DNA from 3 places in the Mesorhizobium abyssinicae genome. Region 1 is predicted to be linked to each of the others. Evidence: riboswitches for the same ligand, from Rfam matches in the RefSeq annotation. Region 1 holds a riboswitch; each other region holds the start of a gene.

Region 1 (10,176 bases):
GGCCGGCGAGCGACAGATAGTCCTCGACCCAGGCGATCTCTTCCGCCGTCCAGGCCGCGATCTGGCCGTATGACCAGATGCCGAGGCCGTTGAGCACCTTTTCCAGCTTCGGGCCGATGCCCGAGATCGCCTTGAGGTCGGCCGGCTCCACCGGCCTGTCGATGGCCTTGGGCTGCCTGAAATCCTCCGGCATCAGTCCGGCCGCGGCACTGCTGGCCACCGTGTCGGCGCCGCCGGTGTCTTGCGCCTTCTCGACGCTGGTCTGGGCGATGTCGGTCACGTCCCTGGCGAAGGTCTGCGCCTCGGCGATCAGCGTCGTTGCCGCCTTGCGCGCCTTGGACGAGGTCTTCTGGGCTTCCGCGAGTTCCTCGCTCCGCGCCTCGAAATCGTCGACGATCGGCTGGAACAGCCGCTGCGAGGCTTCTGCGGCGCCCGAAAGCGCGCCCAGCCAGACACCGAAGGCATGATTGGCCAGCCCGATGCTTATCGCCGACATGGCGGCGACTCCGGCGACAGGGTGCGCCAGGAGATTGACGGCGCTGGCCATCTCCTTAGGCATCATCCTGGTCAGATCCTGGTTCATCTTCTCCAACTGTTCCATGTCGGGCATCAGTGCATAGGGTATCGAATACAGCGCCATCGAGTGCTCCTGGTCGTTTCTTCGTATGCCCCGCCCGTTATTCCTGTCGCCGGGCTTTCGCCCGCAATTCCAACCTTACTCCGCCGCCACCATCACCGGCTCGACCCGGTGCGCGTTGCGCGAAAACTCGTCGATGCGGCGCTCCACCTCGCCGCGGAAATGCCGCATCAGGCCCTGGATCGGCCACGCCGCCGCGTCGCCCAGCGCGCAGATCGTGTGGCCCTCGACCTGTTTGGTGACGTCGAGCAGCATGTCGATCTCGCGCTTCTGCGCCTCGCCGCGCACCAGCCGCTCCATCACCCGCCACATCCAGCCGGTGCCTTCGCGGCACGGCGTGCACTGGCCGCAGCTCTCATGCTTGTAGAAGTAGGAGAGCCTGGCGATCGCCTTCACGATATCGGTCGACTTGTCCATCACGATGACCGCCGCCGTGCCGAGGCCGGATTTCAGGTCGCGCAGCGCGTCGAAATCCATCGGCGTGTCGATGATCTGCTCGGCCGGCACCAGCGGCACCGAGGCGCCGCCCGGAATGACCGCCAGCAGATTGTCCCAGCCGCCGCGGATGCCGCCGCAATGCGTGTCGATCAGTTCGCGGAACGGGATCGACATCGCCTCTTCGACGGTGCACGGATTGTTGACGTGGCCGGAGACGCAGAACAGCTTGGTACCGACATTGTTCGGCCGGCCGAAGGACGAGAACCAGGCAGCGCCGCGCCGCAGGATGGTCGGCGCCACCGCGATCGACTCGACATTGTTGACGGTGGTCGGGCACCCATAGAGGCCGACATTGGCCGGGAACGGCGGCTTCAGCCTTGGCTGGCCCTTCTTGCCTTCGAGGCTTTCGAGCAGCGCCGTCTCCTCGCCGCAGATATAGGCACCGGCGCCGTGGTGCATGTAGACGTCGAAGTCGTAGCCGGACGTGTTGTTCTTGCCGATCAGCTTGGCCTCGTAGGCCTCGTCGATCGCCCGCTGCAGCGCCTCGCGCTCGCGGATGAACTCGCCGCGCACATAGATGTAGGCGGCGATCGCGCCCATGGCGAAGCCGGCGAGCAGTGCGCCCTCGACCAGCGTGTGCGGGTCGTTGCGCAGGATGTCGCGGTCCTTGCAGGTGCCGGGCTCGGATTCATCGGCATTGATGACCAGATAGCTCGGCCGGCCGTCGCTCTGCTTGGGCATGAACGACCATTTCAGGCCGGTCGGGAAGCCGGCGCCGCCGCGGCCGCGCAGGCCCGACGCCTTCATCTCGTTGACGATCCACTCCCGCCCCTTGGCGACCAGGCCGGGCGTGTTGTCCCAGGCGCCGCGCGCCATGGCGCCGTTGAGCGACTTGTCGAAGAGGCCGTAGATGTTGGTGAAGATGCGGTCTTTGTCCTGAAGCATGGTTCGTCCCTCAGACCGGCTTCTTGCCGAAGACGCGGATGTATTCGGCGACCCCGCCCTTGGCGAGCGCCTTCGCCTGCTTGACCCAGTCGTCGCGCTCGATGCGGCCCTTGAAGTTCAGGTAGCCGTCGACCCATTCGCGCTCGGCCTTCTTCCAGGACGCGACCTGCGCGAAGGTGTAGATGCCGAGCGAATGCAGCGTGCCCTCGATCTTCGGACCAACGCCGGAGATCAGCTTGAGGTCGTCGACCGCGGCGGGCCGCTCTATGCCGGCGGGCCGGTTCTTGTCGTCGAGCGAAGGTTTTGCGGCGGCAGGCTGCTTGGCTTCCGGCGACTTGAAGGCGGCAACCGGTTCGCCCTTGTTCTTCGGTCCGTTGCGCTGCTTCGAGACCCCCTCGACTTCCGGCGAGGCCTTGTTGGCGTTGGCGGCGGAATGCCGCGGCGCTGAGACGCTAGCCGCTCTTTCCACGGCCGGCGCGACCTTGACCGGCGACGGCGTCTTCAGCGCCGGGCTGGTTTCGGGCGCGTCGGTCTTCGGCTTGCTGGCCTTGGAGGGCGCGACCGGAGCAGCCGGCGCCGGCACCGGCGCCGCGATGATCGCATCCGGCGCCGCCTTGGCGGCCTTGGCCGCCGCCTTGGCTTCCTTCTCGCGCGTCGACTTCAGGATCGCCTTTTCGCTCTTCAGCGTCGTCAGGCCGGTAGCCGGCTCCGAGCCGGTGCGGCCGTTCTGCGGGCCAGGCGTCACCGAGGCGCCCTTGCCGCCCTCATAGAGGTCGATAATCTCGGCCAGCCGCTCCGGCGTCAAATCCTCGAACGTGTCCTTGAAGATCATCACCATCGGCGCGTTGACGCAGGCGCCGAGGCATTCGACCTCCTCCCACGACAGCGTGCCTTTTTCATTGGTGTGGAACTGGTCGTGGTGGATCTTGGAGCGGCAGACATCTATCAGCGCTTCCGAGCCGCGCAGCATGCAGGGCGTGGTGCCGCAGACCTGGATGTGTGCGCGCGTGCCGACCGGATTGAGCTGGTACTGCGTGTAGAAGGTCGCGACCTCGAGCCCACGGATGCGCGGCATGCCGAGCATATCGGAGATCGTCTCGATCGCCGCTTTCGTCACCCAGCCTTCCTGTTCCTGCGCGATCATCAGCAGCGGAATGATGGCCGACTGCTCGCGGCCCTTCGGATATTTCTTGATCCACTGCTTGGCCGCGGCCGTATTCGCCTTGTTGAAGGCGAAGGACGCTGGCTGGACGCTGGCATCTGCGAGACGGCGGACTGACATTTAGCGATCGACCTCACCAAAGACGATATCGAGCGAACCAAGCACGGCGGTGACGTCGGCCAGCATGTGGCCGCGGCACAGGAAATCCATGGCCTGCAGATGCGCGAATCCGGGCGCGCGCAGCTTGCAGCGGTAGGGCTTGTTGGTGCCGTCGGAGACCAAGTAGACGCCGAACTCGCCCTTCGGCGCCTCGACGGCCGCGTAGACCTCGCCCGCCGGCACACGATAGCCTTCGGTGTAGAGCTTGAAGTGATGGATCAGCGCTTCCATCGAACGCTTCATCGCCGCGCGCTTCGGCGGCACCACCTTGCCGTCGAGGTTCGACACCGGCCCGGTGCCTTCCTTGCCGAGCAGCAGGTCGACGCACTGGCGCATGATCTTCGCCGACTGGCGCATCTCTTCCATGCGCACGAGGTAGCGGTCGTAGCAGTCGCCGTTCTTGCCGATCGGGATGTCGAAATCCATCTCGGAATAGCATTCATAGGGCTGCGACTTGCGCAGGTCCCAGGCAGCGCCCGAGCCGCGCACCATCACGCCCGAAAAGCCCCAGGCCCAGGCATCGGCCAGCGACACGGTGCCGATATCGACATTGCGCTGCTTGAAGATACGGTTGGGGGTGAGCAGCGCGTCGAGGTCGTCGATCGACTTCAGGAACGGATCGATCCACTTGCCGATGTCCTCGACCAGCTTCTGCGGCAGGTCCTGGTGCACGCCGCCGGGGCGGAAATAGGCCGCGTGCATGCGCGAACCCGAGGCGCGCTCGTAGAACACCATCAGCTTTTCGCGTTCGACGAAGCCCCACAGCGGCGGCGTCAGCGCGCCGACGTCCATCGCCTGCGTCGTCACATTGAGGATGTGCGACATGATGCGGCCCATCTCGGAATAGAGCACGCGGATCAGCTGGCCGCGCTTCGGCACCTCGATGCCGAGCAGCCGCTCCGCGGCGAGCGCGAAGGCGTGCTCCTGGTTCATCGGCGCGCAATAGTCGAGCCGGTCGAGATAGGGCACCGCCTGCAGATAGGTCTTGGCCTCGATCAGCTTCTCGGTGCCGCGATGCAAGAGCCCGATATGCGGATCGACACGGTCGACCACCTCGCCGTCCAGCTCCAGCACCAGGCGCAAAACACCATGCGCCGCAGGATGCTGCGGTCCGAAGTTGATGTTGAAGTTGCGGACGGAGGTTTCAGCCATTGTGGCGCCTCAATTCGTCTTGGCTTTTTCATCCCCCGGCAGCACGTAGTCGGTGCCTTCCCACGGGGAAAGAAAATCGAAATTGCGGAATTCCTGCTTGAGCTCGACCGGCTCGTAGATCACGCGCTTGGCCTCGTCGTCGTAACGCACCTCGACAAAGCCGGTCAGCGGGAAATCCTTGCGCAGCGGATGACCCTCGAAACCGTAGTCGGTGAGGATGCGCCGCAGGTCCGGATGGCCGGAGAACAGCACGCCATAGAGGTCGTAGGTCTCGCGCTCGAACCAGTCGGCACCGGGATAAACGGCGGTGAGCGAGGGAACCAGTGTCTCCTCGTCGGCCTGGACCTTCAGCCGGATGCGGACATTCTGCTTCGGCGACAACAGGTGATAGACGACGTCGAAGCGCCGGGCGCGCGACGGATAGTCGGCACCGCTGACGTCGATGAACGAGACGAACTGGCAACGCGCATCGTCGCGCAGGAAAGTCGCCACTTCGATCAGGCTGCCCGGCTCGACGGAAACCGTGAGCTCGCCATAGGCCAGCACGGCTTCGCCGATGCGGCCAGTGAGCTTCTCGCCGAGATAGGTGGAGAGTTCGTTCAGCTTCTGGCTCATCGGCTCACCGCTCGATCGTGCCGGTGCGGCGGATCTTCTTCTGCAACAGAAGAATGCCGTAAAGCAGCGCTTCCGCGCTCGGCGGGCAGCCGGGCACATAGATGTCGACGGGCACGACGCGGTCGCAGCCGCGCACCACCGAATAGGAATAGTGGTAGTAGCCGCCGCCATTGGCGCACGAGCCCATCGAGATGACGTAGCGCGGCTCCGGCATCTGGTCGTAGACCTTGCGCAGCGCCGGCGCCATCTTGTTGGTCAGCGTGCCGGCGACGATCATGATGTCGGACTGGCGCGGGGACGCGCGCGGGGCGACGCCGAACCTCTCCGAGTCATAGCGCGGCATCGAGGTGTGGATCATCTCGACCGCGCAGCAGGCGAGGCCGAAGGTCATGAACATCAGCGAGCCGCTGCGCGCCCAGGTGATCAGCGCCTCGGTCGAGGTGACGAGAAAACCCTTGTCGGCGAGCTCGTTGTTGATCTCGAGGAAGAACGGGTCATCCTGCCCCACCGGCCGGCCGGTGTTGGGGTCGATGATGCCTTTGGGCTTCGGCGCGACGAGGGTGCCTGAACTGTCGTTCAATCCCATTCCAGCGCTCCTTTTTTCCATTCATAGGCGAAGCCGATGGTCAGCACCGCCAGAAACACCATCATCGACCAGAAACCGAGCATGCCGATCTTCGAGAAGGACACCGCCCAGGGGAACAGGAAGGCCACTTCCAGATCGAAGATGATGAACAGGATCGACACCAGGTAGAAGCGGATGTCGAACTTCATGCGGGCGTCGTCGAACGAGTTGAAACCGCATTCATAGGCGGAAAGCTTTTCCGGGTCGGGGTTGCGGTAGGCCACCAGGAACGGCGCCGCAAGCAGCGCCAGGCCGACGACAAGCGCCACGCCGATAAACAGGACGATGGGCAGATACGAACTCAAAAGTGCGTTCATGCTGCGGCTTTCCGTTGGCGGTCAATCCACGTTGATTACAGCAACCGATCCTATTGCGGAAGCGTGACAGATTCACCGCTGAACCGTTTTAAGGGCCTATGCTGCAACGCGGCGAGGGTTAGCGCAGCGCTTTCGGCGAAGCAAGTCAAACCTTGTTCAAAACCTGGCGCTGGACGCCAGATCGGAAGAAACTGGTCCGACCCGCTCCTGTTTGATTTCCTTCGCTTTTTACTCCACTTTTCTCTCCTGACATATCTCCCGCCATTTGCCTGCTAGCATGACCGGAATCAGGGATGGCCAACGGATCAGGGCAGGCTTCTGGATGAAGGAAAAGATATCGCTCGCCATGGCCAGGCGCATCGCGCTCGGCGCGCAAGGTTTCACCGACCCGCAGCCGGGCGGCACGCCGGACCGCCGGCACCTCGCCCGCGTGCTGTCCCGCACCGGCCTGCTGCAGATCGATTCCGTCAGCGCCGTGGTGCGCGCGCACTATATGCCGCTCTATTCGCGCCTCGGCCCCTACCCGCTTTCCCTGCTCGACAACGCCGCGCTCACGCGCAAGCGCACCGTCTTTGAATATTGGGCGCATGAGGCCTCCTTCCTGCCGGTCGAGACCTGGCCGCTGCTGCGCTGGCGCATGCAGCGCGCCGAACAGGGCGAGGAAATGTATCTCGGCCTGGCGAAATGGGGCCGTGAGCAGCGCCAGATGATTGACGACGTCTACAACGAGGTCGCCGAACGCGGGCCGATCGCCGCCTCCGACATAGAAGGCCACAAGGGCAATGGCGGCTGGTGGGGCTGGAGCGCGGCCAAGCACGCCTTCGAGTGGCTGTTCTGGGCCGGCCGCATCACCACCGCCTACCGACGCGGCTTCGAGCGCTACTACGATTTGCCGGAGCGCGTGCTGCCGCAGGCCGTGCTCGATCTGCCGGTTCCCTCCGTCGAGGACGCGCATCGCGAATTGCTTCGCATTTCCGCCCGCGCGCATGGCATCGCCACCTACAGCGACCTGCGCGATTATTTTCGCCTCGCCCCCGGCGACACGAAGGACCGCATCGAGGAACTGGTCGAGATGGGCGATCTGCTGCCGATGCGGGTCGAAGGCTGGGACAAGCCCGCCTACCTGCACAAGGACGCCCGCTTTCCGCGCAAAATCGAGGCGCGCGCCCTGCTCGCGCCGTTCGATCCCGTCGTTTTCGAGCGCACGCGGACGGAAAAGCTGTTCGACTTCCGCTACCGCATCGAGATCTACACGCCGGCCGAAAAGCGCCAATACGGCTACTACGTGCTGCCCTTCCTGCTCGGCGACCGGATCGTCGCCCGCGTCGATCTCCGTGCCGACCGCCCGGCTGGCGTGCTGCGCGTCCACGCCGCTTATGCTGAGGCTGATACGCCGCCGGAAACTGCGGCAGAACTCTTCGAGGAGCTCAAGCGAATGCAGGGCTGGCTTGGCCTCGAGAGCATCGAAGTGACGCCGGCCGGCGACCTCGGCCCGGCGCTGGCAGGCCTTAGCGCGTCGTAGACGTGCGTTGACAGGCCCACACCCGTAAGCCTAAATCCGCCGCAGACGGTCTTCTCCCGGCAAAGGGAGGAGCCAAGAGGGAATGCGGTGCGGGATCGAGAATCCCAATTCCGCGGCTGTCCCCGCAACTGTAAGCGATGAGCCTCGGCCGAAAACCACTGGGATGGTCCCGGGAAGGCGGCAACCAAGGCGATGACCCGCGAGCCAGGAGACCTGCCGTCTGAGACAGATGAATCCGATCGCCTGGCGGGTTTTCCGGGCAAGGAGCCTGATTTGGAGCGCGACAGCAGTTTTCCGGCTGATAGAGCGGACATACCGTCCGACGACGGCGAAGCCTTGGCGGGCGTGACCGTCATCGTCTGCTCGTCCTGCCGCGACGAAACGGGTTCCGATGCCCATCCGCGCGCAGGCGCGCTGCTCGCCGAGGACACGCGCCGGGCTGCTTCCGGCCAGGACATACGCATCCGCACTGTCGAATGCCTCGGCAATTGCAAGCGTCGCCTAAGCGCAGCGCTTCTGCGTGACGGCTGCTGGAGCTACGTCTTCGGCGACCTGACAGCGACCAGCGGCGCCGACCTCGTTGCTGGCGCAAAGCTCTTCGCCACCTCGACCGACGGCCTCATCCCGTGGCGCGGCCGGCCCGATTCCCTGAAGCGCGGCCTTGTTGCCCGCATCCCTCCCCTCGACCTGCTGAAGGACTGACCATGACCGCATCCGTCTCCCGTGTTCCCTGCACCGTCGTTACCGGCTTCCTGGGCGCCGGAAAGACGACGCTGATCCGCAACCTGCTCGAGAACGCCAAAGGCAAGCGGCTGGCGATCATCGTCAACGAGTTCGGCGATGTCGGCATCGACGGCGAGATCCTAAAAGGCTGCGGCGTCGACACCTGCCCGGAGGAAAACATCGTCGAACTGGCCAATGGCTGCATCTGCTGCACCGTCGCCGACGATTTCGTGCCGGCGCTCGACCAGATCCTGTCGCGGACGCCGAAGGTCGATCACATCCTGATCGAAACCTCAGGCCTCGCGCTGCCGAAGCCGCTGGTCCAGGCCTTCCAGTGGCCGAGCGTGAAGAGCCGCGTCACTGTCGATGGCGTCATTGCCGTGGTCGACGGCCCGGCGCTGGCAGACGGCCGGGTCGCTTCCGACATGGACGCGCTGCAGGCACAGCGCGCGGCGGATGACTCGCTCGACCATGACGATCCGGTCGAAGAAGTGTTCGAGGACCAGATCGCCTGCGCCGACCTGATCATCCTGTCGAAAAGCGATCTGATGGACGCCGCCGGCTCGGCGCGCGCCAACGCCGTCATCGGCGAGCATGTGGCCCGCGCCGTCAAGGTCGTGCCGACCGCCCAGGGCAAGGTCGACCCGTCCGTGCTGCTCGGCCTTGGCCTCGCCGTCGAGGACGACATCGAGAACCGCAAGACCCATCACGATGACGAGCTCGACCACGAGCACGACGATTTTGACTCCTTCGTCATCGACATCCCGTCGATCGCCAATCCGGATGAACTGGCACAACGCGTCGCCACCGCTGCCGAACAGGAGAATGTGCTGCGCGTGAAGGGATTCGTCGAGGTCGGCGGCAAGCCGATGCGGCTTTTGCTGCAGGCCGTCGGCCCGCGCGTCAACCACTACTACGACCGCGCCTGGACGGCCGAGGACGATCGCCGCTCGCGCCTCGTCGTCATCGGCCTGAAGGGGCTGAACCGCCCGGCGATCGAGCGTATCCTCGCCGGCTGAGGCAAACCCGAACCAAGATGCACATCCTCACCACCACATCCGCCTCGCTCGACGATCTCGCCGAGCCTGTCGATCTCAGGCAGATGCCTGCGGATGTCGTGGCGCTGTCCTTCACCGACAGCGATCTTTCCGGACTGGCTGCGGCGTGGAAGGCCGACGCGGAACGATTGCCCTCAATGCGGCTGGCGGCACTTCGCGATCTCCGCCATCCGATGTCGGTCGACCTCTGGATCGACAGCGTCGCCCGCCACGCCAAGGTCATCCTGGTCCGCATCCTCGGCGGCTATGACTGGTGGCGCTACGGTTGCGACCAGCTCGCCACGGTCGCGCGCGAACGCGGCATCAAGCTGGCGCTGCTGCCCGGCGAAAGTCACGACGAGGATCTGCGGCTGATCGAGGCCTCGACCCTGCCGCGCGCCGAGCTGGACGGATTGCTCGGCTATTTCCGCGAAGGCGGGCCTGCGAATATGACAGCGCTGGTGAAGAGGCTGGCGCGGCTGGCTGGGTCGGATGAGGCGGTTGCCGAGCCGGTCGGCGTGCCGAAGGCAGGGTATTATCAGCCGGGCCACGGCGTCGTCCCCCTCCCCCTTGAGGGGAGGGTCCGGCCGCAGGCCGGGGGTGGGGTCCTCCGCGACACGCGCCGACACCCTGAAGAACGACCGCAGGGAGAGACGTTAAGCCCAGTCGTCCCGACCCCTCCCGGCCCTGCGGACCACCCTCCCCTCGAGGGGGAGGGAAACGATGCGCCTGTCATCCCAATCCTCTTCTACCGCTCGATGCTGCTCGCCGCCGATGTCGCGCCGATCGATGCGCTGGTCGACGCACTGCACGCGCAAGGCATCGCGCCGGTGCCGATCTTCGT
Region 2 (10,176 bases), on a different contig from region 1:
CATTCAGCCGCCATGGCTGCGCTCGATTTGGTCGATCAATGCCGCCAGGGTTGCCAGATCATCTGGACGCACGAACGACCGACCGGCCGCGACCTGAATGAAAACGTCGGGTTCACCGACGTCCGTCCATGACGCAAGCAGCGAGCGAAGCCGCCCCTCCGCGTCGTAGAACATGACCCGCGGTCCTCGCCCCAGTTCTGCTTGCGGGTCGACAGCACGAAGCGCTGGCTCGTCCACGGATGGAACTGGAGCGTGATCTCGAACTCTATACGCGCTCGAGTGTCAGCACGAACTGCAGTCCTGGACTTGAAAGAAAGGCAAGGTCGAGCGACCGTTCCGCTACATTCGCGAGACTTCTTCCTGGCCCGGTGCTTTCGGAGTCTCGAAGACCTGAACGCCCAGTTGCGCCACCGGCTGGGCACAGTAGAAAACCCGAGAGTTCACGCCACCACAAGGCGTGTCGTCAACGAAGCTTTCGCCGATGAGCGGGCAGTGATGCGGCCGCTGCCTTTGGCTCCTTTCCAATCGGTTCTGAAGCTCGAGCGACGCATCAGCCGGGAGGGCATGGTCAGCGTCTGCGGCAATTTCTCCAGCGTGCCTTTACGCCCCTGGCAACCCTGCGCCAAAATCTCCATGCGACATCCTTGGCGCGAGCTACACGAAAACGCAAATTTCAGTCCATGCGAGAGCTATCTTAATTTAGCGCATATGATCGATACGGTGGGTAGGCCGGTCGTCACCTTTTCCATTACTTTGAAGATTCCGTTTCTCCAGGATGCTGCTCCGGCGCTTCTTCTCCATTTCATGGGCCACATGGTGCGGATTCACGGGCAAAAACCGCTACAAGGAACTGCGCCCTGATGGCGTACCAAAGCTCCGGCCCGCGGTTGCCGCCGTTACCGACCGGATTGGCCATGTCAAGACACCCGGCGGGCCCTACGCAACTACCATTTCGAGTCGCTCGGTCTCCCCGGTCTCTATGTCTCTGACGAGTTTAATCCGGTCGAACGGCCGTGGGTACGTGATGGTGCGCGCGGTGCGGGAGAGGCGGCGCGAGGCGTCCTAAACTCGCACAGTAGGATTTCGACCGAGATGCTCCACGCCGGCGCAAAATCAAAGTCAAACAGATCCTGCAAATAACTTCACAGAATCCTTACAGTTCAAAATTGCTGGATATGCTATCTCAACTGAAAGTGTGAGGAAGGCGCCGATATGAAGCGAAGCGCGCCGCCAGAGCCGGCCGGGACAGGGCTAACTGGCTATGCCTTGCCAGCTATGCGGTTGTTACAACTCGGAGCAAACGGGAATTGCGCAAGAATGCTGCTGAGCGAGCGGAAGAGGCGTCGAGAATTGTCGATCTACTGACCGTCAACACTCTGGTTGCCTTCAGGCATCGCCGAGGACTCCCTGTTCGGGATCTTCTGTACCGACGTGCTGAATCTGCGCACACCAACCGCTGCCGCTTATTCTTTCGCCGGGTGGTCCGCTGGACGTTTCGCTAACACTGCTGTCACATTTGCGAACTGTCGTAACTCTGACAACGTAACCGTGTCGTTGCTGCAATTCCTAAGTTGGAGGTTGAATGATGCAAAATGTTAACTGGCGCTCCATTGCCGATTCCATTTTCACTTGTGAAAAACAACCGGCGATCGGTTCGCGAGGCATGGTGGTGACCAATCATCCGCTCGCTTCTGCGGCGGGGGCGGAAATGCTGGCCAGCGGCGGCAACGCGATTGACGCTACGATCGCAGCCTTATTCACCCTTTCGGTGGTAAAGGCAATGATGGTCGGGGTGCTGGGTGGAGGCATATCGCACATCCGCCTCGGAAACGGGACGCATTACGTGCTTGATGGCATGTGCACCGCACCACTCGCGAGCACCCCCACCATCTATACGCCCGATCCGGACGCCGCACCCGAATCGACGGAGACCATTGGCCGCCGTAACGCCGTCGGCCCCACGTCCGTTGCGGTTCCCGGCGCGCTGTTGAGCTGGTGCGAGGCGCTGCGGCGGTTCGGTACCTTATCTTTGGCCGACGTCACTGAGCCCGCGATCCGCTACGCCTCGCACGGCTTTCGAGTGACGCCTTTTCTACAAGAATGTGTCTCCGGGGCGGCCGCCGATCTCGCCCGTGATGCCGAAATTGCAAAGTTGTATCTGCCCGGCGGTATGCCTATCCAAGCCGGGACTCGGCTGGTGAACGGCGATTATGCGGAGACGCTGCGAGCAATCGGCCGCAACGGGCCTGACATTCTATATGGCGGTGAACTGGGACGTCATTGTGCAGAGCACATGGCTCAGGAAAACGGCTTTCTGAGAATTGAGGACCTGGCCGGTTATTGCACCGTTGATCGCGAGCCGCTGCGGGGACTCTATCGAGGCTATGAAATTCTCGGGCCGCCGCCGCCATCGTTTGGGCTTTTGCACATCATTCAGATGTTGAATATCCTGGAGGGCTACGAGATCGGCGCGCTTGGGTTCGCAACGCCAGACACGCTGCACCTGCTTACCGAAGTGATGAAGATCGCGTTCGCGGACCGGTCAGCGGCGTTCGCCGACGCGGCGATTTTCCAGGAGTCAATCGGCAAGCTGCTATCCAAGGACTATGCAGCAGAGCGCCGGGCGCGCATCTTGATGGACCGTGCTCATTCATGGGGCGCAGGGGGAGCGGCTAGTGAGGACGCGCACACCACTCATCTGACTGTGGCGGATGGGTTCGGCAACGTCGTCTCCAGCACGCAGACGATCAAATATTCGTTCGGTGCCCGGTACATCGTACCTGGAACCGGCATGATCCCCAACAATTACATGGTAGCGTTCGATCCGCGTCCAGGCCGCGCCAACTCGGTCGCGCCCGGCAAACGCGTCACCTCGTCAATATCACCGGTGATGGTGCTGCGCGGCGGCAGGCTACGCTACGCGATCGGGCTGCCTGGCGGACCGGCAATCTTCCCCTCCATAGTGCAGGCGCTGTCGAACCTGATCGATCATGGCATGGGCGTGCAGCAGGCGGTAGAGGCGCCGCGCGTTTGGACGCGAGGCTATAGGGTAAAGGTTGAGGCTTCGTTCCCCGAAGGCGCTCTAGCGGCATTACGCGACCGCGGTCACAATGTGGCGGCGATCAACAGCGTTGGCGGCGGGATGAGCGCGATTCAGTTTGATGCGGACGGCACAATGACTGGTGCCGCATGCTGGCGCGCCGACGGTATGCCAATCGGGCTCGGCGGCGGATTGGCGCGGCCCGGCGCATTTTTCAAACCCGGATCAGAAGCGCCCGGTACATGACCACACTGGCGGGGTGGCAGCCGGTTGAAGACCATCTCGTTTGACGACGTGGGTGAACGGTTCCTCGATCTGCCTTAGGGATTGCCAGATGCAGTTCATTTAGGGATACCTAAAGCAATAAAAGGGGTAGAAGCACACAAACTGATCGTCTCTGTCAAGCTCGGTGAGGATTTACTTTTAACGATTATCCCGGACCCCGCAGAAGCTTTCCAGTCGCGCGAAGTCGAAATCCTTGCTTCATCTCGGAATTCGCTTGGAGTGGCCGTGAAAGACGAGACGCAGGTTATAAGAAGGAAGGCTGCCATTGCGAGCGTGCGGATCATAGGTCTTTCTCCCATGAGTTGTTTTGAATTTGACGCGCATGAGTTGTATGCAAGAATAGATACTGCCATTTTGGCGAAGTCTGTAAGCGGAGGTTCCACAATGAAGGTTCAATGGACCGGGGAACGAATGAACTTTAGAGCATTCAGCAGCACCCTTGAGGTCGAGCAGATGCTGCTTCGTAACGAGAGCTGACGATAGGTGCCTCAAGCATCTCTTTGAGATCCAATCGAAAAAGGCGGTTCCCTTCCCTGCCGTTTGCGCCGCTGTCGCGGAATAACGGTGTCAGACGACCCGATTCTCCTCCCGCCGCTGATCTAGCGCAGGGCGTTCACGAACCGCATACCCCAAAGTGGATGCGTACACCACGCAGAGAGATCGTCTATGAAAGTCCTGTTGACTACGATGGCTATCGCCGTGCCCGCAGCCGCCGCTTTTGCTGATCAAGCGATCCCCGAACACCTCAGAGAAACCGCTCTGGCCACTTTCAAGCCTTTAGCATCTATCACACCGGCAGTCACCAACAACCCGATTACCCCAGCGAAGATCGCTCTCGGCAAGGCAATCTTCTTCGATCCACGCGTCTCGGCATCAGGCGTCTTCTCATGCAATTCGTGCCACAACTTGGCAACTGGGGGCGACGACAACCGTGAGACTTCGATCGGCCATGGTTGGCAAAAAGGGCCGCGCAACGCGCCCACGGTTTTGAACGCTGTCTTCAACATCGCGCAGTTCTGGGATGGTCGCGCCGAAGACCTCAAGGCCCAAGCCAAGGGACCAGTGCAAGCCGCTGTCGAAATGGCCAACACACCGGATCAACTCGTCGCCACGCTCAAGTCGATGCCGCAATATGTCGAGTGGTTCAACGCAGCTTTCCCGGATGAAGCCGATCGCGTCACCTTCGAAAACTTCACCAAGGCAATCGAAGCCTTCGAGGCGACACTGGTCACGCCAGCCCCTTTCGATGATTTCCTCAATGGTGATGACGCCGCCATGACAACCGAACAAAAACAGGGTCTGGCACTTTTCATGGACAAAGGCTGCTCGTCCTGCCATGCCGGTGTCAACGTTGGCGGGGACGGCTACTACCCATTCGGCCTTGTTGAAAGGCCCAGCGCTGACATCCTGCCGGAAAATGACAAGGGCCGATTGGCGGTCACCAATAAAGCCGAAGATTCTTATGTCTTCCGCGTGGCGCCGCTGCGCAATGTAACGCTCACCGCGCCGTATTTTCATTCGGGCAAGGTATGGGATCTGAAACAGGCCGTGGCCATCATGGGAAAGACTCAACTCGGCGAAGAATTGACGACAGAAGAAGTCGACCGGCTCGTTGCCTTCCTTAACGCGTTGACCGGAAGGGTGCCCAACGTCGTCTATCCCATTTTACCGGCCGAAACCGCGACAACGCCTCGACCTGTGTCGCGGATTTCAGGAAAATAAATGGCCTGAGCTTCGGAAAGTCGCAAAAAACGGTAATAGCGAACCATCACTGAGAGGGAGGCCACTCGGCTTCCACCAAGTCCCCTGATCTAATCTAAACGCGCAGACGGCGCTTCCGTCGCCTGCTCGTCGCGATGGCATCATGTTGCCAGGACGTTCTGCGAGCCGAGGCGTTTTCGCGGGATTCGAGGCAGCGTTAGCCGTTGACTCGCCACATGACGAGAATTCGGCAAAGCCTCAGACCTCCACTCTCTCCCGGAGCGCGCGTGCTGCAGCGACCATGTTCAGGAGGGCAGGGCGGACCTCCTCCCAATTGCGTGTTTTGAGGCCACAGTCGGGGTTTACCCAAAGGTGACCATCAGACAAGCGCTCGCGGGCAAGCATGAGGAGGGCCGAAATCTCGGCGACTTCCGGAACGCGCGGTGAGTGGATGTCATAGACTCCGGGACCGATTTCGTTCGGATATTTAGAGCTCGTAAAGGCGTCCAGCAGTTCCATTGCCGAGCGCGATGTCTCAATCGAAATTACATCAGCGTCCAGCTCAGCGATCGCGTCGATGATCTCGTTGAACTCCGAATAGCACATGTGGGTATGGATCTGAGTCGAGTCCTTTACACCTGTTGAAGCGATCCGGAAGCATTCGACCGACCAGTCGAGATAGACCTTCCAGTCGCACTTGCGCAGTGGCAAGCCTTCGCGAAACGCGGCCTCGTCGATCTGGATCATCCTTGCGCCGAATCTTTCGAGGTCCGTCACTTCATCGCGAATAGCGAGCGCGATCTGGCGGCAGACCTCGGAGCGGGGTACGTCATCGCGAACAAAAGACCAATTGAGAATGGTCACCGGGCCTGTAAGCATTCCCTTCACAGGCTTTTGCGTAAGCGACTGGGCGAATTGCCACCAGCGCACCGTCATCGGATTGGGGCGCGATACGTCGCCGAAGATGATGGGGGGACGCACGCAGCGCGACCCATAGCTCTGCACCCAGGCATGTTCGGTGAAGGCGAAGCCGGAAAGTTGCTCGCCGAAATGCTGTACCATGTCGTTTCGTTCGAACTCGCCATGCACCAGCACGTCCAGCCCGATCTCCTCCTGCCAGCGAATAGCAGCCTCGGTCTCCTTCTTCAGAAAGGTTTCGTAATCGACATAGCTGAGATGGCCCTTCCCGTGAGCGGACCGCGCCTTGCGCACCTGAGGCGTCTGCGGAAAGGATCCAATGGTCGTCGTAGGGAACGGCGGCAGGCCGAGCGTGCTGGCCTGGACCTTGGAACGGTCGGCAAATGCGCTCTTTCGTTGCTTCATAGCGCCGTTGATGTCGGCGATCCGCCCTTCAACGAGCGGGTCATGGACCTTCGTGGATGTTGCGCGAGTCGAGGCAGCCTCGTCAGAAGCTTTCAACTCGCCAGCCACGGCATCTCTACCTTGGGACAAAGCCCGAGCCACGATGACCAGCTCGTCGGTCTTCTGGGCCGCGAAGGCGAGCCACGACCTGATGTTCGCATCCAGTACCGTCTCCATACGCAAGTCGATCGGCACATGCAGCATCGAGCACGAAGGCGCGATCTCGACTCGGTCCAACGGCCAGCCCGCGACGATCGGCTTGATGCGGTCGAGAATGGCAGTGAGGTTCGCGCGCCAGACGTTGCGGCCATTGATCAAGCCAAGCGATAACACCAGATCCTTAGGCGCGAGCCGACCAGCCGTCTCCAACTGTTCAGGAGCACGCGAGAGATCAAGATGCAGGCCGGCCAAAGGCAGCGATATCGCCGTCTCGAGATTGTCCCCCAGCGGCCCGAAATAAGTAGCCAGCATGATCTTCAGCTCGGGCGCGGCCTTCGACAGCTGCCCATAGGCAAATTCAAGTGCGGCTCGTTCGTTCGGGTTTAGATCGAGCACAAGCGCTGGCTCATCGATCTGCACCCAGTCGGCTCCCGAAAGTTTCAACCTCCGCAGGAGTTGCTCGTAGACGGGCAGAAGCCGCGGCAGCAGCGTGAGGGGATTGAAACCTTGGGCAGGTGACTTCGCCAGCTTGAGAAAAGTGACCGGTCCAAGGATGACCGGGCGTGTATGAATGCCCAGGGCTTTAGCCTCGAGGAAGTAATCAACCGGTTTGGTCGACGAGAGTGTGAACGCCTGATCGTCGTCAAGTTCCGGCACAATGTAATGATAGTTGGTGTCGAACCATTTGGTCATTTCCATCGCGGTTAGGGCAGGGCAAGCCGCATCCTCCCGACCAGAGTCGCAATTCCCCGTCTGACCTTGGTTGCCACGGGCCATGGCGAAATAGATGTCGAGTGGGACCTCGCCGCTATTCCATGCGTAGCGGGACGGCACAGCGCCGACCATGGCGGCGGTGTCGAGTACATGGTCGTAGAGCGAAAAGTCGTTCGACGGGATTTTCGACACACCGCGATCGCGCTGCTCCTCCCAGCTCGCGGCACGGAGCGCCTTTGCCGTCGCGAGAAGCTCGGCAGCGCAAGATTTTCCGGACCAATAGCTTTCAACTGAGAATTTCAATTCCCGCCTGCGACCGATACGCGGCACACCAAGCGTTGCTACAGGAATTTGCTGAGAGAGAGTCATGCGATACCCCGATGGTTGGGGCGTGGGGGACAACGAAGGCGCCATTAGGCCGGTACGAACGCCGGGCTGCCAGCGGCCACCGAGACACCCCGCCCGTGGACAATAGTTCGCCGTGGCAGGTCTCCTAGCTCGGGGGTCATAGCCTCTACCCGTCTTGCCGAGGCTGTTCGCCTCAGTGACATAAGTGGGGTCGGCTCGCCTCTAACAGTTGCGGGGGCAGCGCCGGCATCGCACCGGCTTCCCTCTTAGCTCCGCTGCGGCTGCGCCGTACGGAGAACCATGGCTTGGACACAATCACAGCAGTGCGCTCTCTTGTCAACCGCGCATAAAGAAATCTTTATGTCATTATGTGAACGCATTTGTATTATCGCAGTGATTTCCAAGTCGCGTGAGGGTCGAACAAGGGGCGTTCGGATCGTGAATATGTTTAATGCGGCACGCGAGAAGGCAGATTGGCTACATGAAGCAGACCTTGGCTGCTGCAGGGACCGAGCCAAATCGACAAATGGGCGCGCTGTGCAGAACTGTGACAGACGGCGGTTCGGCCCGGCCGCGCAAGGGTCGTTAGCCGCGCCTTTGGTCGGACCGATTGGGGCGCGAACGCAGTGTGTCTGGCTCGACGCCGTCGAGGGCTTCTTCACCGCGCTGTCGAAGCGACGCCTCAAGCGAGGCGGCTTTCAACCTGTCGTCCTCCTGTAGGGGCCATCAACCGCTTCCTCGCCGAGCATAATCCGACAACCCAAACGCTTCACTTGGACCGCCGACCCGGACAAAATCATCGCCGCCGTCAAACCTGGGCACCAAGGGTTGGATTCAATCCACTACTATGGATAGCGACTACTGCTCGAAAAGAAGTGCCAAGGTGGGGCCAGCCGCGCGCTCGTACTCGGCTTATATCCGATTCCAGATGCAGTTCATTTCGGGCAACCTAACGCAATAAAAGGGGTAGAAGCACGCAAACTGGCATCTCTGTTCAAGCTCGGTGAGGATTTACTTTTAACGCTTCATGGCCGCGCCGGGCGGCTCGCTCCAGACGCGAGGTGCTCGGCCTGCAGTTCTGCTTCACGCCATCCCAGGCGGAGTCAGGATTGGCGCGTTCAAGGGCGCAACAAAGCTGCCCCAGACGAAGCAGAGGGGAAAGACGAACGCGGGTCGGCTACGTCAAGAAGAACGCGAACGCCGGCCGGCGGTTCGAGAGCTGGGCGGCGTTCGAGGCGCATCTGGATCGGTGGACGCGCGAGGTTGCCGACCAGGGAGAACAACCGGCGTTGCACCCGTGGAACGTTTTGCCGCTGAAGCTCGAGCGCTCCGCGCGCTTTCCGGCAGCTCGCCGTTGGGCACCTGCAGGACCTGATCCGCAAGGTCCAGGCCGACTGTGCGATCGATCTGGATACTAACAGCTACTCAGTGCCCTGGCGCCTGATCGGCGAGAGCGTCCAGGTCGTGGTGTTGGCTGGCTGTGTGATCATCCGTCATGCGGCCAGATGGTAGCGATCATGCCCTGTGCCAGGGGCAGTGGTACAATTGCGAAAAGGGTTTCGGCTTCATTGCTCCTGAAACGGTGAGAAGGACGTCTTCGTTCATGCCACCGCGCAGACCCGCTCAGGACTGAGCATCCGGCGCGCGCGTGTGGCCCTATTACCTGCTGAACGCCAAGTTCAAGCTGGTCGCAGACTGCGTCAAGGACCCCAAAGCAGAGGACACGCTGCTCCAGCGCACGCTTATCAAGGCTTCGCCGGACGCATGGAGGGGCAGAAGGTGTTTGTCCAATGCGGGCAGGGCAAGAAAGGCCTGGAAGTTCGGAATATTCGCCTCGCTTAGCCAAATGCGTTGGCCCAACCGAAATCGCGCCTCAGACAAAGAAAAAGCCCGCTGCCGGGAGGAGGTGGCAGCGGGCTCTATTTCGAATGAGACGCGGGAGGAGGTGCGCCCCACTCAACGTCGGCACCTCATCTGGGAGGAGTAGATGGCCGAGAGGAGTAGATGGCCGACAACATGACCATACCGATAGCAACTGATATTGCAATGCACAAATTTTTTATCGCAAGTGCGAAATCGTGCCGGATCCGCTTAGTCGAGCCTGAAAAGTCCGGTCAGGCTGCGGCTTTGTTGCGGGCACGCTTGGCAGTGCCGGCGCGCGCTCTTGCGCACTTTAGAACGGCGGTGATGAATCACTTTATAGCTCAATAATGACGGCCGCGTTTCATAGCAAGCAAGCCATGCATGATGTTGCGGATCGCTACCCGGCCGCAATCGCGGATCTTTCTCGTGAACCGTCATCGCCCTGACAACACATTGTGCCATGGTCGCCGCGTCGATGCGGCGCCTCTTCACGCAAATTGGCTTATTTGGAAGGTTGGAGGAACGAATGAACGCTGAGGTTTTCAGCAGCCCCCTTTTCGTGAAGCGGGCTACGCACATCATCCAAGAGATTGCCGGCCTTGCGGATGCAATCGATTTTCTCAATGAATGGCCGGCAGATCGCAGAGACCTGATCCACGAAGCCGCCCTGAGAGCATGCTACGATGCATACGACGGGCGCAAGC
Region 3 (10,176 bases), on a different contig from region 1:
GCGGCGGCGCGAGCTTCGTCGGCTTCGCCAACTACGAATGGGCGTTCGGCGACCGCGAGTTCCGCAACTCGATCCTCAACAACATCGTCTGGCTGGCGGTGGTGCCGGCGGCCTGCACGTTCCTTGGCCTGATCATCGCCGTGCTCACCGACAAGATCTGGTGGGGCACCATCGCCAAGAGCCTGATCTTCCTGCCGCTGGCGATTTCCTTTGTCGGCGCCAGCGTGATCTGGAAATTCATCTACGAATATCGCGGCGAGGGCCAGGTCCAGATCGGCCTGCTCAACGCCATCATCCAGTATTTCGGCGGCCAGCCGCAGGTCTGGATATCGCTGCCGTTCTGGAACAATTTCTTCCTGATGGTCATCCTGATCTGGATCCAGACCGGCTTTGCCATGGTGATCCTGTCGTCGGCGCTGCGCGGCATTCCCGAGGAGACGATCGAGGCCGCGGTGATCGACGGCGCCAACCCGTTCCAGATCTTCTGGAAGATCATGGTGCCACAGATCTGGGGCACCATCGCCGTGGTCTGGACCACCATCACCATCCTGGTGCTGAAGGTCTTCGACATCGTGCTGACCATGACCAACGGCCAGTGGAACAGCCAGGTGCTGGCCAATCTGATGTTCGACTGGATGTTCCGCGGCGGCGGCGATTTCGGCCGCGGCGCAACGATCGCCATCATCATCATGATTGCCGTCATTCCGATCATGGTCTGGAACATCCGCCAGGCCAACAAAGAGACGGGAGGACACTGAAATGGCCGCCTCGACCGGAAAGTCCTTCGCCAGCCGTTTCGGCGTCCACATCGCGGTGCTGATCTTCGTCGCCATCTGGACCGTGCCGACGCTCGGCATCCTGGTCTCCTCGCTGCGCGACAAGGACCAGATCATCGCCTCCGGCTGGTGGAACTCGTTCGCCAGCTCCAGCCAGACCGGAGCCGGCCGGCTGCCCGCCGCCTCGGCGCAGGTCGAGAAGGATGGCAAGTTCGTCATCGCGGGCAACATCTTCGGCGACGGCGCCAAGCGCGATATCAGCGCCTTCGGCGTCAAGTCGGCGGCGCCCACGCAATACCCGGCCGGCTCGACCGCCGATCTCGGCGACGGCGTGACCCTGCAGGTCAATGCCGACGGCAGCTTCGTGCTTGCCTCGCCCAAGGCCTTCGAGGGCGACCGCGGCCAGCGCGTCTACTTTGCCTCGTCGGCGCCGCCGAAATTCACCACCGACAACTACAAGACGGTGCTGTTTTCGGAGGGCATCGGCCGCTCCTTCATGAACTCGCTGACCGTCACCATCCCGGCGACCGTGATCCCGATCCTGATCGCCGCCTTTGCCGCCTACGCGCTGGCCTGGATGCGCTTTCCCGGCCGGGCCCTGCTGATCGCGGTGATCATCGGCCTGCTCGTCGTGCCGCTGCAGATGTCGCTGATCCCCTTGCTCAAGCTCTACAACGGCGTCGGTTCGTTCTTCGGCGTGCCGTCGAAGACCTATCTCGGTATCTGGCTTGCGCATACCGGCTTCGGTCTGCCCTTCGCCATCTATCTGCTGAGGAGCTACATTGCCGGGCTGCCGCGAGAGATCATGGAATCGGCGCGCATCGACGGCGCCAGCGATTTCGAGATCTTCGTCAAGATCGTGCTGCCGCTGTCCTTCCCGGTGCTTGCCTCCTTCGCCATCTTCCAATTTCTTTGGGTATGGAACGATCTCTTGGTGGCGATGGTTTTCCTCGGTACAGAGGCCGACCAGATCGTGCTGACCGCCAAGCTGAACGCGCTGCTCGGCTCACGCGGCGGCGACTGGGAGATCCTCACGACATCGGCGTTCGTGACCATCATCGTGCCGCTGATCGTGTTCTTCTCGCTGCAGCGTTATTTCGTACGCGGGCTGCTTGCCGGCTCGGTGAAAGGAGGTTGAGATAATGCAATCGGCTTTGAAGGCGACGTCGAGGCCCGACCCCGCCGTCGATCGCGACTGGTGGCGGGGCGCGGTGATCTACCAGATCTATCCGCGCTCCTATCAGGACTCCAACGATGACGGCATAGGCGACCTCAAGGGCATTGTCCGCAGGCTGCCCTACATCGCCTCGCTCGGCGTCGACGCCATCTGGATCTCGCCCTTCTTCAAGTCGCCGATGAAGGACTTCGGCTACGACGTATCGGACTATTGCGACGTCGACCCGATGTTCGGCACGCTCGCCGATTTCGATGCGCTGGTGGCGGAAGCGCATCGGCTTGGCCTCAAGGTGATGATCGACGAGGTGCTGTCGCATACCGCCGACATCCATCCCTGGTTCAAGGAAAGCCGTTCGAGTCGCAGCAATCCGAAGGCCGACTGGTATGTGTGGGCCGACGCCCGGCCGGACGGCACGCCTCCCAACAACTGGCTGTCGATCTTCGGCGGCTCGGCCTGGCAATGGGACACCAGGCGCCAGCAATACTACCTGCACAATTTCCTCGCCGAGCAGCCCGACCTCAACTTCCACAACGCGGAGGTCCAGGACGCGCTGCTCGACGTGACCCGTTTCTGGCTGGAGCGCGGTGTCGACGGCTTCCGCCTCGACACGATCAATTTCTATTTCCACAGCCAGGGGCTGGAGAACAATCCGCCGCTGCCGCCCGAGGAGCGCAACGACCAGACGGCACCGGCCGTCAACCCCTACAACTACCAGGACCATATCTACGACAAGAGCCGGCCGGAGAACCTCGGCTTCCTCGAACGCTTCCGCGCCCTGCTCGACGAATATCCGGCGCAGGCAGCGGTCGGCGAAGTCGGCGATTCGCAGCGCGGCCTGGAAGTGGTGGCCGCCTACACCGCCGGCGGCAAGCGCGTCCACATGTGCTATTCCTTCGACTTCCTGGCGCCCGAAAAGATCAGCGCCGCCAAGGTGCGCACGGTGCTGGAAGCCTTCGGCAAGGTCGCCAGCGACGGCTGGTCGTGCTGGGCCTTCTCCAATCACGACGTGATGCGGCCGGCCTCGCGCTGGGCCGCCAGCGAGGCCGATCCGACCGCCTATCTCAAGGTGATCTCGGCGCTGCTGATGTCGCTGCGCGGCTCGGTCTGCCTCTATCAGGGCGAGGAGCTCGGCCTCGGCGAGGCGGATCTCAGCTTCGAGGACCTGCAGGACCCCTACGGCATCCGTTTCTGGCCCGAATTCAAGGGCCGCGACGGCTGCCGTACGCCGATGGTGTGGGATGCCGCCGCCAAGAATGGCGGCTTCTCGGCGGCCAAGCCGTGGCTGCCGGTGCCCGGCAAGCATCTTTCGCAGGCGGTGAACGTGCAACAGGGCGATGCAAGCTCGCTGCTCGAGCACTACCGGCGCTTCCTCGCCTTCCGCCGCCAGCATCCGGCGCTGGCCAAGGGCGACATCGACTTCATCGAAAGCGCGGGCGACACCGTCGCCTTCACCCGCCGCGAGGGCAATGAGCGTGTCGTCTGCGTCTTCAACCTGGGCAGCAAGCCGGCCGAGGTCGATCTCGGCGGCGGCTCGCTGCAGCCCTTGCCCGGGCACGGCTTTTCGGGCCAAGCTGGCGCCGGCTCCATCCGCCTTGGCGGCTACGGCGCCTGGTTCGGGCGCATCGACTGAGTTTTTGAAACGGACGTCACTGGGAGGACAATCATGGCCGATGTCACGCTGAGGCAAGTCAAGAAGTCGTACGGCAATCTCAACATCCTGCACGGCATCGACCTCGACATTAAGTCGGGCGAGTTCATCGTTTTCGTCGGCCCGTCCGGCTGCGGCAAGTCGACCTTGCTGAGGTCCATCGCCGGGCTCGAGGAGATCACCTCGGGCGAACTCAAGATCGCCGGCGACGTCGTGAACGACGTGCCGCCGTCGAAGCGCGGCATCGCCATGGTGTTCCAGTCCTACGCGCTCTATCCGCACATGACCGTCTACGACAACATGGCCTTCTCGATGAAGATCGGCAAGGAAAGCAAGGCCGAGATCGACAAGCGGGTGCGGCAGGCGGCCGAGATCCTGCAACTGACCAAATATCTCGACCGGCTGCCCAAGGCGATGTCGGGCGGCCAGCGCCAGCGCGTCGCCATCGGCCGCGCCATCGTGCGCAACCCGAAGGTATTCCTGTTCGACGAGCCGCTGTCCAACCTCGACGCCGCACTTCGCGTCGCCACCCGTATCGAGATCGCCAAGCTGAAGGAATCGATGCCGAACACGACGATGATCTACGTCACCCACGACCAGGTCGAGGCGATGACGCTGGCCGATCGCATCGTGGTGCTGAAGGAAGGCCGCATCGAGCAGGTCGGCACGCCGATGGAGCTCTACAAGCGGCCCGGTAATCTGTTCGTTGCCCAGTTCATCGGCTCACCGGCCATGAACATCCTGCCGGCGAAGATCGAAAAGGCCGGCGACCCGACCGTCATCAGCCATGTCGGCGGCCGCAAGGCGACGGTGCCGATCGCCACACCCGCCTCGGCGAATGGTGCGGCGGTGAGTTTCGGCGTGCGGCCGGAAGACCTGGCGATCGCTACCGGCACCGAGTATCTGTTTGAGGGAACGGTGGACTATGTCGAGCAGCTCGGCGAGGTCCAGCTCGTCTATGTCGACATCGGCCGCGCCGACCTGCCGCTGGTGACGAAACTGCCGGGCAATGTCGAGGTCAAGCGCGGCGCTGTGCTGCGGCTCAACGCCGATCCCGGCGACCTGCACATCTTCGACGCTGACGGCCACTCCTTCACGCTTCATATGGCGGAAGCCAAGGCGGCCTGACCTTCACGTGAGACAAAAAAGGAGCGGCGGGCTGTGCCCGCCGCTCTTGCTATTTCAGCCCGGTCCATCCCGATCCGGGATGGACGGCTGTTAGCGCCCGAACAGGTTGCGGTCGCTACCCTGAGGCGCGGACTTCTCGACATCGCCCGACGAGTTCAGCAGCTTGTAGACCGGCGAGCTGGTGTCGCGCGTCGACGACGTCTGCGTGGTGTCGACGTTGGCGGCCGGCCGCTGATTGTTGATGTCGGTCCCACCAACATTGTCGTTGCGGGCATAGGCGCTGCCGGCGGCGATCAAAAGTGCGGCGGCAGTAAGAGCAATCTTCTTCATTTTGGGTACTCCTGGATTTGCGTAGGAGCGGCGGGCCAGCCGCCGCGTCCGGCTTCCGTTTGGCCGCGACCCGAACCGGAGGTCCGGGATCGCGGTCCGGTCGGTTTAGTTGTTGCCGAAGAGGTTACGGTCGCTGCCCTGGTTGGCGGGCTGCTCGGCGGCCGGTTCCGACTTCTTGATCGATGCCGTGTACGAGCTGTCGACGGCAGCAGCGGGCTGATTGGCACCGTTGGAACCGTAATTGTCGCTGCCGGATGCGAAAGCGCCGCCCGAGATGGCCAGAAGGGCCGCTGTGGCAAGGATGATCTTCTTCATTTTAGTGCTCCTGAATTTCTGACGATCCCGAGCGGCAGGCTCTTGCCCACCGCGGGTCAGGGATCGTGTGTTAGTTGTTGCCGAACAGGTTGCGGTCCGAGCCCTGTGCCGGTGTCTGAGCGGCGGGTTCCGACTTCTCGATCGAAGCCGTGTACGAGCTGTCGACGGCAGCGGCGGGCTGATTGGCACCGTTCGAACCGTAATTGTCGCTGCCACCAGCAAAGGCGCTGCCGGAAATGGCCAGAAGGGCGGCGGCAGTAAGAGCAATCTTTTTCATTTTTGGTACTCCAGTATATTTTTTCCGTCCGTCTAGCGGCGTGTCTTGGGAGGAAATCGCGTCGTTCGGACAGCCCCGATGTGGGAGAGCTATCGGCCGCTTTCCAATCACGAAGTTTTTCCGTCTGGCCTATGAATCTGCACCTTGAAATTGTACCAAGGCCATCTACACGTGACGAAATGCGAAGCAATATCAATTGGTTGATCAAATCGTCCATCGAGCCAAGTGACGATTCCGAAGATCTGCGTTCACACCGTCCTGCACGCATTGTCAACAGAAACGAACCGTTCGGTTCGATTTTAGAATCTCCTAATAGTCACTTTTCTATACTGTTAACCAATTCAGAGCCGCCCAGGGCCGATTCGAACACGGTTTTCTCCGCCTCGATTCGCATGCGGCAGCGTGTGACATCGGTCGCCTTGCAGGGCCAATATCAGCTTCATGGGTCGTGTCGCGCCGCATGGATGCGATGTCGTTTTCATGCCGATGGCGCGGCGGCTGTCGTGATTAAGATCAGACCATCTCAGGTGCCGCTCCGTGACGACGGGACGGAGAATTGGGAAGCCGGTCAGAACCCGGCGCTGCCCCCGCAACGGTGGTGGAGTTCAAAGTCGCGACGGGAGACCACTGGGCCATCGGCCTGGGAAGGTGCCGCGACCGCCCGCCAGGGCACTCCAGAGCCCGGAAACCAGCCAGGGATACTTGAACTCGACTGATCGCGGTGGGCGGTCAAGAGGCGAATGGTGCGTGCCCGGCCATGCCGGCGGCGGTCGTTCTTCTCAATCACCACCAGTTCAGTCCTTGAAGCGGTGCGACAAACGCGAGGACAGGACATGGATGCGCGCAACGACATGCTGAGGCTGCTGCACGGCCGCAGGCCGGGCTTTTCGCTTGAACAGCCTTTCTATACCGACCCGGACTATTTCAAGCTCGACATGGAGCTGATCTGGTACCGCGACTGGCTGTTCATCGGCCACGATTGCGAATTGCCGAAGCCGGGCTGCTACATCACCGCGCAGGTCGGCGACTATCCGGTAGTCCTGGTTCGCGACCAGCAAGGCAGGGTCAATGCCTTCCATAATTCCTGCCGCCATCGCGGCAGCCGCGTCTGCAACGCCGAGAAGGGCACCGCGGCGAAGCTCGTCTGCCCCTATCATCAATGGACCTACGAGCTCGACGGCAGGCTGCTGTTCGCCCGCCAGATGGCGGATGGTTTCGACAAGAGCCAGTTCGGCCTGAAGCCGGTCGCTTGCGAAAGCGTCGGCGGCTACATCTTCATCTGCCTGGCGAAGGAGCCCGCCGATTTCGCGCTAATGCGCGCCATGATCGAACCCTATCTCCTGCCGCATCGGTTGAGCGAAGCGAAGGTCGCTTTCGAATCGACCATCGTCGAGAAGGGCAACTGGAAGCTGGTCTGGGAAAACAACCGCGAGTGCTACCATTGCGCCGGCAACCATCCCGAACTCTGCAAGACCTTCCCCGAGGCGCCGACGGTGACCGGCGTGCATGGTGCCGAAAGCGATCCCGAGATGCAGGCGCATTGGGCGAAATGCGAGGCGGCGGGCCTGCCGAGCAAGTTCCGCATCGACCCGGCGGGACAGTATCGCGCCACCCGCGCGCCGCTCTTGCGCGACGCCGTCAGCTACACGATGAGCGGCAAGCGCGCGGTGAGGAAGAACCTTTCCACGAGCGTCTCGGCGGACCGCATCGGCACGTTGATGCACTATCACTATCCGACCACCTGGAACCATATCCTGATCGACCATGCCGTCACCTTCCGGGTGCTGCCGATCAGCGCCACCGAAACCGCGGTGACGACGAAATGGCTGGTCCACAAGGATGCGGTGGAAGGCGTCGATTACGATCTTGCCGAACTCACCCATGTCTGGACCGAGACCAACGACCAGGATCGCCGCATCGTCGAGGAAAATGCTTTCGGCATCCTCTCGCCGGCCTATGAGCCCGGCCCCTATTCGGAGCAGCATGAGGGCGGCGTCATCCAGTTCGTCGAATGGTACGCCTCCTTCATGGGCCCGCGCCTTGCCGAAGGCGGCCGGCCGGCGCTGCGCAGCGTTGCTTGAGGTGAAGGGATGAACGCGATGACGGATCTCGCCCTCTATCGCCATCTCGACGAGATGGCGCCCTGGAACGACCGGCTGCAGGTGCTGGAGGTGATCGGCGTCAGCGACGAGGCGCCGGACGTCAAGACCTTCACCTTCCGCTCCGACAACCAGACCTGGTTCCGCTACAAGCCCGGCCAGTTCGTGACGCTGGAACTGCCGGTCGCCGACGGACCGCTGATGCGCACCTACACGCTGTCCTCATCGCCCTCGCGGCCGTTCTCGATCGCGGTGACGGTGAAGGCGCAGGCCGGCAGCATCGGCACGCGCTGGATGTTCGACAATCTCAAGCCCGGCGCCCATGTGAAGGCCTATGGCCCGGCCGGCGATTTCTCGCTGCACAGCCATCCGGCGGCCAAGTACCTGTTCATCTCGGCCGGCTCCGGCGTAACACCGATGATGTCGATGCTGCGCTGGCTGAACGACTGCGCGCCCTGGACCGATGTCGGCTTCGTCAACTGCGCACGCAGGGCGGAAGAGATCATTTTTCGCAAGGAGCTTGAATTGCTGGGCAGCCGCATGCCCGGCCTGTCGCTCGGCTTCATGATCGAGGAACGCTCCAGCCGCGAGGGCTGGTTCGGTCATATGGGCCGCATCGACGCCATTCGCCTGCCGCTGCTCGCTCCCGACTTCCGCGAGCGCGAGATATTCTGCTGCGGCCCCGACCCGTTCATGCGCGCGGTGCGGCAGATGTTGGAGGCGGCGGGCTTCGACATGGCCAGGTATCACCAGGAAAGCTTTGCCGCGCCGACGGTGGAGGAAGTGCCGGCGCCGTTCGCGCTGCCGGGCGACGGCGGCGTCGAGACCCCCGTCGAGGCCGCGACGCCGGTGCGCTTCTCGCTTTCCGACGTCGACGCCGAATGCCTTGCCGGACAGACCGTGCTGCAGACGGCGCGCGCCTCGGGCGTCAGGATCCCGGCCGCCTGCGAGTTCGGCCTCTGCGGCACCTGCAAGGTCAGGAAGGTCTCTGGCGAGGTCGCGATGAGCCACAATGGCGGCATTCTCGATCACGAGATCGACGACGGCTTCATCCTTGCCTGCTGCTCGAGGCCGCTGACGCGGCTGGAAATCGAGGCCTGATTCCGCCGCGTAGACCCCAAGAATGGCAAGCGGCCTGCCGTGTCCGTCGTCTTGCCAAGCCAGAACCGAGTGTTTACAGGCCTTCCTCGGGGAGAGCGGCCGCCGCAAAGGCGGTTGCTTGCGCGAGCCATGAAGTGGGGCAGGGACAATGCCGCAAGCCAATGTCTACGCAGTCGCGAGCAAGGATATCGTTTTCGAATCCTTCGACGGCGAAGCTGTCGTGCTTGATCTGGCGAGCGGGAAGTATTTCGGGTTCTCCGATTCGGGCAGCCGGGTCTGGCAGGCGCTGTCTTCGGGCGTCGGTGCGCAGGCGCTGGCCGGATCGATAGCCGGCGCAGCGGCGACCGGCGCGACCGGGCTTGACGCCTTCATTGCGCAATTGGTCGAGCTCGGACTGCTGGTGCCTTCCGATGGCACGGCGCAGCCGCTGCCGGACGAACTGGCTGCCGAACTTGCGGTGGCAAACGAGCCGCTCAATGTGAGCGTCCATGACGATCTCGCCGACCTGATCATCGTCGACCCGATCCACGAGGTCGAGGAGCCTCTCGGCTGGCCGGCAGTCAAGCAGGCATCCTGAGAGATCGGCAGCACGTCGGCCGAGCCGGGATAGACCATGCCGCGTGTGACCCTTGAGACATTGCCGGACTACGCCCGCTATCTCATCGCGGCCGCCGAAGACGCGGCGCTCTTTCCGGTCACGCGGACAGTCCGCCTGCCCGCCCTTGAACTGACCGTGCATCTCGAGCCCGGCGCGCTGGCCGACGCGCTTGGCCATGCCTTTGTCGAGGCCGGGGACGATCAGCCGGGATTGCCCGCTTGCCGCATTTTCGTAGGCCATCCCGGCATTGGCGGCATGCCCGAGCCGGCACGATGGGGGGACGCGCATTTCACCGAACACGGTTTCGCGCAGCGTCTCGCCGGCGCCGGTTTGCGCGGCCACTACTTTCACGATCTCGATTTCTGGCAGGTCTACGATCCGCAGCGGCGCGTCGGCGTGCAGTTGATGCGGGCGGCGGATGCCTTTCCGCCGTGGGAAACGGGTTCGCCGCTGCGCGCCTTCCTGCACTGGGAATACGGCGCGCGCGGCATGCGGCTCGCCCATGCCGGCACGCTCGGTGCCGACGGCAGCGGCGTGCTGCTCGCCGGCGCCGGCGGCGCCGGAAAATCAGGCACGGTCGTAGCCGGGCTGCTCAACGGGCTCGACAGTGTCGGCGACGACTATGTGCTGGTCGATCTTTCGAGCAGCGTGATCGCCCGGCCGCTATTTTCGGTGCTCAAGCAGGACCCGAAGGGATTTGCCCGGCTCGGACTGAAAGACCGACTGG

The links. Region 1 has a riboswitch for cobalamin ahead of PU724_RS24065 (DUF1636 family protein). Riboswitches for the same ligand answer to the same signal wherever they lie in the genome.
Region 2: another riboswitch for cobalamin. It lies ahead of metE (5-methyltetrahydropteroyltriglutamate--homocysteine S-methyltransferase); the one in region 1 lies ahead of PU724_RS24065 (DUF1636 family protein).
Region 3: another riboswitch for cobalamin. It lies ahead of PU724_RS10330 (aromatic ring-hydroxylating oxygenase subunit alpha); the one in region 1 lies ahead of PU724_RS24065 (DUF1636 family protein).

What each region holds. Positions count from the first base shown of each region.
Region 1 is NZ_JARAKC010000013.1:57,341-67,516, forward strand. It holds gene PU724_RS24025 (NADH-quinone oxidoreductase subunit E) at 1-640, opposite strand, end outside; gene nuoF (NADH-quinone oxidoreductase subunit NuoF) at 716-2,020, opposite strand; gene PU724_RS24035 (NADH-quinone oxidoreductase subunit E) at 2,031-3,302, opposite strand; gene PU724_RS24040 (NADH-quinone oxidoreductase subunit D) at 3,303-4,493, opposite strand; gene PU724_RS24045 (NADH-quinone oxidoreductase subunit C) at 4,503-5,108, opposite strand; gene PU724_RS24050 (NuoB/complex I 20 kDa subunit family protein) at 5,113-5,694, opposite strand; gene PU724_RS24055 (NADH-quinone oxidoreductase subunit A) at 5,685-6,050, opposite strand; gene PU724_RS24060 (winged helix-turn-helix domain-containing protein) at 6,373-7,572, shown strand; cobalamin riboswitch at 7,602-7,807, shown strand; gene PU724_RS24065 (DUF1636 family protein) at 7,846-8,274, shown strand; gene cobW (cobalamin biosynthesis protein CobW) at 8,277-9,314, shown strand; gene cobN (cobaltochelatase subunit CobN) at 9,332-10,176, shown strand, end outside.
Region 2 is NZ_JARAKC010000032.1:38,359-48,534, forward strand. It holds gene PU724_RS31435 (DUF5372 family protein) at 4-174, opposite strand; partial or broken gene PU724_RS31440 (IS21 family transposase) at 314-600, shown strand; gene ggt (gamma-glutamyltransferase) at 1,583-3,286, shown strand; gene PU724_RS31450 (hypothetical protein) at 3,368-3,802, shown strand; gene PU724_RS31455 (cytochrome-c peroxidase) at 3,992-5,047, shown strand; gene metE (5-methyltetrahydropteroyltriglutamate--homocysteine S-methyltransferase) at 5,285-7,630, opposite strand; cobalamin riboswitch at 7,728-7,927, opposite strand; partial or broken gene PU724_RS31465 (IS630 family transposase) at 8,231-8,464, shown strand; partial or broken gene PU724_RS31470 (Mu transposase domain-containing protein) at 8,779-9,146, shown strand; gene PU724_RS31475 (hypothetical protein) at 9,614-9,820, shown strand; gene PU724_RS31480 (DUF982 domain-containing protein) at 9,999-10,176, shown strand, end outside.
Region 3 is NZ_JARAKC010000003.1:493,292-503,467, reverse strand. It holds gene PU724_RS10365 (carbohydrate ABC transporter permease) at 1-758, shown strand, start outside; gene PU724_RS10360 (carbohydrate ABC transporter permease) at 760-1,914, shown strand; gene bglA (beta-galactosidase BglA) at 1,919-3,583, shown strand; gene PU724_RS10350 (ABC transporter ATP-binding protein) at 3,617-4,729, shown strand; gene PU724_RS10345 (DUF680 domain-containing protein) at 4,820-5,059, opposite strand; gene PU724_RS10340 (DUF680 domain-containing protein) at 5,165-5,374, opposite strand; gene PU724_RS10335 (DUF680 domain-containing protein) at 5,445-5,651, opposite strand; cobalamin riboswitch at 6,160-6,362, shown strand; gene PU724_RS10330 (aromatic ring-hydroxylating oxygenase subunit alpha) at 6,485-7,732, shown strand; gene PU724_RS10325 (FAD-binding oxidoreductase) at 7,751-8,851, shown strand; gene PU724_RS10320 (PqqD family peptide modification chaperone) at 9,000-9,428, shown strand; gene PU724_RS10315 (serine kinase) at 9,465-10,176, shown strand, end outside.